Regions from separate parts of the Paenibacillus antri genome, predicted to be linked through region 3. Evidence: riboswitches for the same ligand, from Rfam matches in the RefSeq annotation. Region 3 holds a riboswitch; each other region holds the start of a gene.
What was found. A riboswitch is a leader RNA that binds a small molecule or an ion and turns the genes downstream of it on or off. The one in region 3 is predicted to bind ZMP and ZTP.
Positions count from the first base shown of each region.

Region 1: it holds a riboswitch for ZMP and ZTP, as region 3 does, so the genes downstream of both, rpiB (ribose 5-phosphate isomerase B) here and FE782_RS15155 (trimeric intracellular cation channel family protein) in region 3, are expected to answer to the same signal.
Region 2: it holds a riboswitch for ZMP and ZTP, as region 3 does, so the genes downstream of both, FE782_RS24895 (bifunctional 5,10-methylenetetrahydrofolate dehydrogenase/5,10-methenyltetrahydrofolate cyclohydrolase) here and FE782_RS15155 (trimeric intracellular cation channel family protein) in region 3, are expected to answer to the same signal.

Region 1 covers NZ_VCIW01000014.1:19,656-22,919, forward strand. Annotated here, with positions in the region: gene FE782_RS19260 (L-threonylcarbamoyladenylate synthase) at 1-61, shown strand, start outside; gene FE782_RS19265 (manganese efflux pump MntP) at 152-712, shown strand; gene FE782_RS19270 (low molecular weight protein arginine phosphatase) at 781-1,362, shown strand; ZMP/ZTP riboswitch at 1,398-1,478, shown strand; gene rpiB (ribose 5-phosphate isomerase B) at 1,557-2,015, shown strand; gene FE782_RS19280 (TIGR01440 family protein) at 2,037-2,615, shown strand; gene glyA (serine hydroxymethyltransferase) at 2,632-3,264, shown strand, end outside.
Region 2 covers NZ_VCIW01000020.1:146,215-149,478, reverse strand. Annotated here, with positions in the region: gene FE782_RS24905 (adenylosuccinate synthase) at 1-371, shown strand, start outside; gene FE782_RS24900 (DUF3221 domain-containing protein) at 449-940, shown strand; ZMP/ZTP riboswitch at 989-1,067, shown strand; gene FE782_RS24895 (bifunctional 5,10-methylenetetrahydrofolate dehydrogenase/5,10-methenyltetrahydrofolate cyclohydrolase) at 1,125-2,009, shown strand; gene FE782_RS24890 (cellulase family glycosylhydrolase) at 2,057-3,264, opposite strand, start outside.
Region 3 covers NZ_VCIW01000009.1:122,316-125,579, reverse strand. Annotated here, with positions in the region: gene FE782_RS15165 (sulfite exporter TauE/SafE family protein) at 1-374, opposite strand, end outside; gene FE782_RS15160 (alpha/beta-type small acid-soluble spore protein) at 739-960, shown strand; gene FE782_RS15155 (trimeric intracellular cation channel family protein) at 1,026-1,658, opposite strand; ZMP/ZTP riboswitch at 1,722-1,800, opposite strand; gene FE782_RS15150 (Sec-independent protein translocase family protein) at 1,947-2,096, opposite strand; gene FE782_RS33305 (helix-turn-helix domain-containing protein) at 2,085-2,234, shown strand; gene FE782_RS15140 (CBO0543 family protein) at 2,267-2,851, opposite strand; gene FE782_RS32910 (YjcZ family sporulation protein) at 3,004-3,111, opposite strand.

The sequences.
Region 1 (3,264 bases), on a different contig from region 3:
CGGCCTCGCCTTCATGAATCGGCTGCGCAAGGCGGCCGGCAACCGCATCGTCACCGTATAATCACGCCTTCCCCGTCGGTCCTTTCCCCCCGGACATACATCCGTTCTTGTCCGCATAAGCATGGGAAAGAAGGGACAGGAGGGGGAAGGCTTGGCGGATATAACGGAACATCTTGGGTCGACGACGACGATCCTCCTGATCGCCGTCGCGCTCGGCATGGACGCGTTCTCGTTATGCGTCGGCATCGGAATGAAGGGCATTCGTCTGCTGCACGTGGCGAGAATCAGCGCCGCGATCGCCGCGTTCCACGTCATCATGCCGCTCGTCGGCCTATTCATGGGCCAGTACGTCAGCGTACTGCTCGGCGGCGTCGCGTCCATGATCGGCGGCGGCCTGCTCGTCGTCTTGGGCGGACACATGATTTACAACTCGCTGCGCGCGGGCGACGCCCCGTCGTTCAATACGGGGTCGCTGTTCGGCTTGCTGGCGTTCGCGATCAGCGTCAGCGTCGATTCGCTGTCGGTCGGCGTCTCGCTCGGCATGTTCGCGACGGACCTGGCGTTGACCGTGCTGCTGTTCGGCGCGATGGGCGGTTTGCTGTCCGTCGTCGGGCTGCTCGTCGGCCGGCGCGTCGGCCAGATGATCGGCGAGTACGGCGAAGCGCTCGGAGGCGCGGTGCTGCTCGTCTTCGGCGTGTTGTTCCTAATTTAAGGAGGCCGAGGCGGTTTGTACTTCTTGGTCGTTTTACATAAAATAAGACCAAGGGGGGTGGAAAGCGCGTGAAACGAATTTTATTGGTATGTACCGGTAATACGTGCCGAAGCCCGATGGCCGAAGCGTTGTTCCGCAAGCGGGCGGCGGCGCGGGGCGTTCCCGTGGAAGTGAAATCGGCCGGCGTGGCCGCGGTCCCGGGGCAGCCGATGTCGGGCCATGCCGCGGACGTGCTGCGGGAGCGGGGCGTCGACCCGAGCGGGTTTCGCTCGAGCGAAGCGACGCCGGAGCTCGTACGTTGGGCCGATCTGATCTTGACGATGACGTCGCATCATAAGCGGCATCTATTAGAATTGTATCCCGATGCGGTCGAGAAGACGTTCGCGCTGAAGGAATACGCGGGCGGGGACCCCGAGACGGCGGCGCTGTTCGCGGAGCGGGAGTCGCTCGCGGCCGAGCTGCAGATGCGCCTCGCGCTCGGGCAGCAGATTTCGAACGAAGAGCGGGAGAAGCTGTACGAGCTGGATCGGCGGCTGCCGAATCCGGACGTGCAGGACCCGATCGGAGGCAGCCGCGCGCGCTACGAGAAGACGGCCGACGAGATCGAAACCGCGATCGCGGCGGCGTTGGATCGTCTTTACAGCGAATGACGGATGCGGTATGATGGAAGCACCATATTTCGAATGGAACCCGATGTAACTGGCGACATTTGTGGAGTACCACATTGGAGCATCGGGACATACGGCCGGTCGCCTGGGCAGAGCATGGACGGAACGTTTCCGTCGTATGCTCTTTTTTGCCGTTTGGGGTATAATATGGCTCAGAAGAAGAGGAGGCGGTTCAGATGAAGATCGCGATCGGAGCGGATCACGCCGGCTATCGGCTCAAGGCGGAGCTGCTCGAGTTCATTCGTTCCCTGGGGCATGAGCTGGAGGATTTCGGCGCGCACGGGCCGGAATCGGTCGACTATCCCGACTTCGCGTCGGCGGTGTGCAATCAAGTCGTGTCGGGCAAGGCCGACCGAGGCATTCTGATTTGCGGCACGGGCATCGGCATGTCGATCGCGGCGAACAAGGTGCCGGGCATCCGCTGCGCGCTCGTGCACGACGTCTTTTCGGCGAAGGCGACGCGGGAGCATAACGATACCAACGTTCTCGCGATGGGCGAGCGCGTAATCGGGCCGGGACTGGCGCAGGAAATCGTCGGCACGTGGCTCGCGACCGAGTTTTCGCAAGGGGAGCGGCATAAGAATCGGATCGGCAAGGTGTGCGCGCTGGAAGCGCAGTCGAACCTTCATCCATAAATCAAGCAAGGCGGTGCGAACATGACGACGGATCGCGAACGTTGGGCGGAGGATGTATACCGGACGGCGATGGAGACGGCGCAGGCGGGGGGATTGACCGCAGGGCGGTTGTTCGTCGTCGGCGTCAGCACGAGCGAGGTGCTCGGGAGCCGCATCGGCACGGCGGGCGCGTCGGACGTCGCGGCGGCGCTGTTCGACGGGCTGCAGCGATTTCGGCGCGAGACGGGCATCTATGTGGCGTATCAATGCTGCGAGCATCTGAATCGCGCGCTGGTCGTCGAACCGGATGCGGCCGAGCGATACGGCCTCGAGCCGGTGACCGTCGTACCGGTGCCGAAGGCGGGCGGCGCGATGGCGTCGTACGCGTACCGGAACGTCCAAGGCGCGGTCATGGTCGAGGAGATCGCGGCGCATGCCGGGATCGACATCGGGGAGACGTTGATCGGGATGCATCTGCGCAAGGTGGCGGTGCCGTTCCGACCGGCCGTCCGCCGCATCGGGGAAGCCAGAGTGAACGCGGCGTACGCGCGGCCGAAGCTGATCGGCGGCGCGCGCGCCGTCTACGTCATAGAACAACCGACGAATACGAAAGAAGAATAGGGAGATGGAGAATACGATGGAACACTTGAGAGCGCAAGATCCGGACATGCTGAAGGCGATGGGCCTCGAGCTCGGCCGCCAGCGGGACAACATCGAATTGATCGCATCGGAAAATATCGTCAGCGAAGCCGTCCTCGAAGCGATGGGCTCCGTGTTGACGAACAAATACGCGGAAGGCTATCCGGGCCGCCGATACTACGGCGGCTGCGAATACGTCGACGTCGCCGAGGATCTCGCGCGCGACCGCGTGAAGCAGCTGTTCGGCGCGGAGCACGCGAACGTGCAGCCGCACTCCGGCGCGCAGGCGAACCTCGCCGTCTACCTCGCGGCGCTGAAGCCGGGCGACACGGTGCTCGGCATGAACCTGGCGCACGGCGGTCACCTGACGCACGGCAGCCCGGTCAACGCGTCCGGCATCTTGTATAACTTCGTGCCTTACGGTGTTGAAGACGACACGCACACGATCGATTACGACAAGGTGCGCAAGCTCGCGTTCAAGCATATGCCGCGGATGATCGTCGCGGGCGCGTCGGCGTACCCGCGCATCATCGACTTCGAAGCGCTCAGCTCCATCGCGCAAGACGTCGGCGCCTTGTTCATGGTCGACATGGCGCATATCGCGGGACTCGTCGCCGGCGGCATGCACCCG
Region 2 (3,264 bases), on a different contig from region 3:
GCCCGAGGCGCGTCGGCTGGTTCGACGCCGTCGCGACGCGGTACGGATGCCGGCTGCAAGGGGCGACCGAGGTCGCGCTGACGAACCTCGACGTGCTCGGGTACTTGGACCGCCTCCCGGTATGCACGGCGTATCGCCTGGAAGACGGCCGCGTCGTCGGGCGCTTCCCGACGACCGGAGCGTTGGAGAAGGCCGCTCCGGTGCTCGAGACGCTCGACGGTTGGCTTTGCGACATCGCAGACTGCCGAACGTTCGAGGCGCTTCCGCCCGCGGCAAGGCGGTACGTCGAATTCGTCGAGTCGTCGATCGGCGTTCCGGTTTCGTACGTATCCGTCGGTCCCCGGCGGGAACAACTCATTCGGCGGCGGTAAACCTTCGAGCGGAACGCAACCCTTTTCCCGAAAAGATCGTCTAGGGGTATATCGGTAGCCTTGGAAAGAGGGATGGGATGAGCGCGTTTCGCCGTACGTCGGTTTGGATTTTGGCGCTGTCGTTGTTGTCGGCCGCGACGATCGCGGGGTGCCGGGGGACGTTCGAGGATCGAGCCGTCGGGCCGCCTCCAGGGATCGAAGGGTATGTCGTGAAGAAGCAGGACGATCGTATGTTGGTCGTCGCGGCGGATCGCTCGGCGATCTGGTTTTCCTCGGCGCCGAGGAAGGCGAAGGTCGGTCAGAGGGTGCAGGTGTGGTACGGCGAATCGCAAGAATCGTACCCGGCGCGGGCGAAAGCCGATCGCGCGACGATCGTCCTCAGCCCGAAGCCGTCCGGCGCGGATTTATCGGAGGCGGACGCGGTGCGGGAAGCGCTGCGGGCTTACGAATCCGCGGCGGTCCCGGTCGTTCGCCAAGCCGAGTACGACGCGGCGCTCGATCAATGGAGCGTCACGATCGGAGTCGAAGACGCGGAGAAGGTCGAACGGGTGAAGGACGCACCGGAATAAAACGGTCGTTGCTTCGGCGGGAATCTCGAACTATAATATAGGAAACTTAAGGGCATGCGTAACTGGCGTAACGTGGATACCACGGGGGAGCGCATGGCGACAACGGCCGAACGCCTGGGCAGAGGTAAGGGGGAAACCCCTTGCCTCTTTCTGTTTTCTTACACCTTCGAAGGGATGGGATCGAATGAGAGAACAACCGTTGATCTTGGACGGGAACGCGGTGGCTGCGGCCATCAAGGAGAAGCTGGCGGCGCGGATCGGGGCGCTTGCGGAGCGCGGCGTCGTGCCGCGGCTCGCGACGATTCTGGTCGGAGACGATCCGTCGTCGGCGACGTATGTGAAGATGAAGGGCAATGCATGCAGGAGGCTGGGAATCGATTCCGTCCGCGTCGACCTGCCGGAGGCGACGACGACGGAAGAGCTCGTCGACGTCATCCGCCGCTTGAACGACGACCCGGCGGTTCACGGCATTCTGCTTCAGCACCCTGTACCGCATGGCATCGACGAGCGAGCGGCGTTCGAAGCGATCGCGATCGAGAAGGACGTCGACGGCGTGACGACGCTCGGCTTCGCGAGGAATGCGTTCGGCTTCGCGGACTTCCCGTCCTGCACGCCGGCGGCGATCGTGTCGATTCTGGATTATTACAACCTACCCATAGAGGGGAAGCACGCCGTCGTCATCGGAAGAAGTCCGATCCTCGGGAAGCCGGTGTCCGTCATGCTGCTGAATCGGAACGCTACCGTGACGATCTGCCACTCCAAGACGGAGCGGCTTCCGGACGTCGTCGGCGCCGGGGACATCGTCGTCGCGGCGGTCGGCAAGCCGAAGTTCGTGCAAGGCGATTGGATCAAGCCCGGCGCAGTCGTCCTCGATGCCGGCTACAATCCGGGCAACGTCGGCGACGTCGACTTCGACGCGTGCCTTTCGAACGCCTCGGCGATCACCCCCGTTCCGGCGGGCGTCGGTCCGGTCACGATCGCGACGCTGCTGAAGCACACCGTAGACGCGGCGGAGAAGCGAGCGAACGAAAATCGAACGAAAATCGAACCGCATTATAAGATCATATGAGCGCAAAAAAGTGGGGACCGTCTCCGGATGAGACAGTCCCCTTCGGCTCATTCCGCCGCGTTCCCCGTTACGGATTCGCCGGCTTTCGTTATCGTGTACGCGACCTTCTCCCCGCTCCAGAAATGGAACGTCAGCAGCACTTCGCCGTCGTTCACTTCCTTGAAGAAGTTCGGCGTCAGCTTGATCTCGTTCGCGTCGTACGACGGCGAGAACGCGTACGCGAATTCCTTGAACGACGTCCAGTTTTGCGGGCCGGCGTTGCCTCCCGCCGCGTATACGGCTTCCATCGTCGCCAAGCGATCGCCATGGAACGCGGTCGGGATCGAGAACGACTCCGTCGTGCCCGTCGCGTCCTCAAGAACCGGCGAATCGAAGACGATGACGTCGAACGTCCAATCCGCGCCGCGGTTGAAGTCCGCGGCCAACTCCGCGCGTTCCCCGTATTCCCCCGACGCGGTCAGCTCCGACAGCAAGGCGGCCTTCACCGTCAACGCATTGCCGTCGAACGCGTAATCCTCGCCTCGGCGCAGCTGCTTTCCGTCGTGACGAAGACCGACCAATCGTCTGTCGTTCAAGTCGAACGCGATGACGGCATCCTGCGTCTCCTCGCCTTTACGCACGAAGATCAAATCGGTTTCCGCGGTCGCGGAACGCGCCTTCCAGCTGGCTTTCAGCATATCGATCAGCTGCGGGTCGTTCCATTCCAGCTCGGTTCGGTTCAGGTGCTGTCCGTTGTCCCACAGCATATGGGTAATGCCCCGCTCCTGCACGTAATGAAGCAGAAACTCGAAAAACTTCAGCTTTTCGCCTTGCTCGATCGTTCCCGTATGGTTATCGAAGCCAAGCAGACCGTATTCGCCCAAGACGACCGGAATGCCTTGGGACACGAACGTGGTATAGACACGATCGAACGTTTGAACGACGTCGTTCTTCGTCTCTTCGTTGAATCGGGTGAAGCCGGCGATGTTGACGCTGAACGGCCAGAACCCGTAATAGTGGACGGTGGCGATCAGGTTCGGGTCGTCGAGCGCTTCGAACGTGTCGACCAGCGCGTCGAGCCGATCTTGGTTCGCGTTCGTCTCGAGCGTCGGCAGCACGAGCGGGCGATCGGCGTTGTTGCCGCCGGAGGCGCGCACGATGTCGTGGAAGGAGGCGTTCAGCTCGTTCAGCATCGCGAAGTGCGCCTCGCCGGCTTCGCCCCAGCCATCGGAGAAGCGCGGCTCGTTGATGCTTTCGAACGACAGCTTGTTCGAAT
Region 3 (3,264 bases):
CCGAAAAATTGTTTCAGAATCGTCGCGATCGCGACGACGACCAACACGATGCCGAGCGCGTGCTTCATGATCGTATCCTGATGCGCCGCGAGCGGCGGATACGCTTGCAGCAGCAGCACCGCGCCGATCGCGCTCGGGACGCTGCCGATCGCGAGATATTTCACGAGCCCCAAGTTAATCGTCTTCTGCCGGATATGCTGAATGCTTCCGAACAGCTTCGTAACCGAGTTATAGAACAGGTCCGTCGCGATCGCGACGCTGGGGGAGATCCCGATCCACATGAGCACCGGGGTCAACAAGGCCGCGCCGCCGACGCCCGTCAATCCTACGAGCGCGCCTACCAAAAAACCCATCGCTACAATTTCCGCTTCCATCGTTTCACCCCGCCCTATATAAGCATTGCTTATTGGTTGCATCAAAACCTATGATAGTGTATTCGAGGAACCTAGACGGGTGCGGGGGGCTTTACTTAAAGTATTTCTGAAAAAAAGCGCATCGCCAAGCAACCTCGCGGGCGTTCTGGGCGTGGGCGAATGCACCGGACGAATGCGAAATTTTCGATGGACCGGACGGCGATTCCGGAGAGCGGCCGGGCGTACAAGGCGGATCGTTCGGAAAATGAGGGGGCTTTTCGCCAAAGGGGTGGAAAGACAAGGAAAGAAAAAATGCGGAGACCGCTTGCATATCGTTGTCAGAATTGTCGAACAATATCTTCAAATCCAATGGAGGTGTTATCGCATGAGCAAATATTCGAACCCTAGCAGCCTGATCGTCCCGGAAGCCAATGCGGCCATGGATCAACTGAAACATCAAATCGCTCAGGAGGTCGGGGTGCAGCTGCCGCCGGACGGGTATTACGGTTATGTCTCGACTCGCGACACGGGCGCTATCGGGGGCCATATGGTTCGCAGAATGGTGCAAATCGCGGAAGAGACGTTGGCGCGCGGCGGCCGGGCGTAAGGGTTGCCTCGGCCTCCGTACATAAAAAAATCCCCGGGCCACAGTTGGCCTCGGGGATTTTTTTCTTACGCTTCTCGCTTCGCCAAACCGGACATGCCGCTCCGGAACGACCGCTTCGGCAGCTGCCATCCCTTCTTGACCGACCACATGCGAAGCGCCAGCAAGCCGGCGAACAAGACGTACATCTCCCAGCCGGTCTCGCCGAAGCCCATGGCGACGACGAGACCGCCGAGCATCGCCCAGACGCCGTACACTTCCTCGCGGAAGACGAGCGGCTTGCGCCGCGCTAGGATGTCGCGGATGACGCCGCCGCCGCAGCCGGTGAGCAGCGCCGCGATCATGACCGCCGGCAGCGGCAGTCCCTTCTGCGCGGCGAGCAAGGCGCCTTGAATGGCGAAGGCGGCGAGGCCGACGGCGTCGAAGAACACCCACTTCTGTACGTGGTTGGCCCAGAGACGCGGCGCGAAGTAGACGATCGAGCTCGCGACGAGGGCGGTGACGAGCAGATCGCCTTGCTCCCACAAGGAGCGCGTCGGCGCGTCGATCACGAGATTGCGCAGAATGCCGCCGCCGAACGCCGTCACCAGCCCGAGCGCGTACACGCCCAAGATATCGTACTCTTCTTCCATCGCCGACATCGAGCCGCTCATCGCGAACGCCACCGTGCCGATGAACGTCAACAGCTCCCATGCGAACATGGTCCATATCCCCTCTCTGTGCATGAAAAAAAAGCGTCTGACAAGGGAGTCCCCTTCCGTCAAACACTTCGCCCAGGCGTACGGCTATATCCCCGCGCGCTCCCTCGTGGTCCCCCACGCTTCGCCAGTTACGCGCGTTCGAATGCATCATGTCATAACGAATCCGGTTTTGATACACACTTAAGATATCACCGCTTACGCCGGATGTCCAGCACAATTCGCGGCACCGGCGGCATGCAAAAAATCCCTTCGATTTCTGAAGGGATTTGAGCGAATCGATCCAGCGGATTATCGTTTCTCGTTCTCGTTCTCGTTCTCGTTCTCGGCGATCATGTCCCGGGTCGCCCCCTTGAATTCGTGCAGCGTTCGCCCGAACGCGCGGCCGAGCTCGGGCAGCTCGCCAAGCAGCTGCTGCTCGGCCAAGAGATGAAGAGCCATAAGCTATGCGAACAGATCGGCTTCTCGAGCTATCCGCACTTCTGCACGCAATTCAAGAAAATAACGGGGATGACGCCCAGCGAGTATAAGCAACAGGCCAAATTGAAAAGCTCCCGTTCTTCCGCCGGATCGGTCTGATCCGACTCGCGTATGGCTGGGGCTTCTTTCGCTTAGGCCCCGGACGGCCGCGCCGCCCGGTCCTGGTATTTCGCGAAGCCTTCCGTGATCCAATACGGAATCGAGGCGAGCAGCAGGTATGCGATGAAGATATGCGCATAGTTCATCCCTTTGTATAACTGGAACAAATCCAACGCTCCCATCAGCGGCTTAACCCCGAAGGCGAAAACCAGGCTCAGACCGATCATGTACAGAAGGTAACTCTTCTTATGCCGAAGGGTGAATTGGTACAGAAGCATGTAAGACACAGGCAATAGAGACGCGTCCAATCCGAGACTGTTCGTCAAGAACGGCAACCACTTGAACGGATATTCCCATAACCCGTGCGTCGTGCCGAAGGCGTCGATGTACACGGTGATCATGTGGACCCCGAAACCGAAGAAACCGATTCGGAACGCCTTGCTCCGATCCAAGAAAATAAATAATAAGATTAACGGGGCCACGAAGATCAATATCGTCGCCCAAAATTGCCAAGTGTCGAAAGCCGAAAATGTTTGCCAATATTCAAACCAATGCGTCTTCGTCGTTACCATCTCGTCGGTGATCTTCTTCAGCGCCTCTTGCTGCTCGTCCGACATCCGGACTCCTCCTCGGGTAGCTCTCTTTTCCCTTAGATTTCGCGTCCGAGGGCGGAAATATCCGATCTCTTCGCAAATATTCGATTTTTTGAAACTAAGGAAAAAGAGCCCCGCGAAGCAAGTCGCGAGGCTCTTCCCCTTATCGATTCCGATTAATAACCCAACACCGACCGGCTGATGATCACCAACAAGATGAACAACACCAAGATCGCGCCTACGGAAGTGAATCCACCGCCTACACCGCATCCTACAGCTGCCATTTCGATCCACCCCCCTCCGTTCTTCTGCAATATACGAAGGGGACGAGAAGTGCGGGTGTGCGAACGCCCGGGGGCCATCGCCCAAAGTTTATCGAAGGGTCGCCCATCCGGCGCGCGGGCTTGTCATACGACCGCGGCGGGAGGGGGATACTC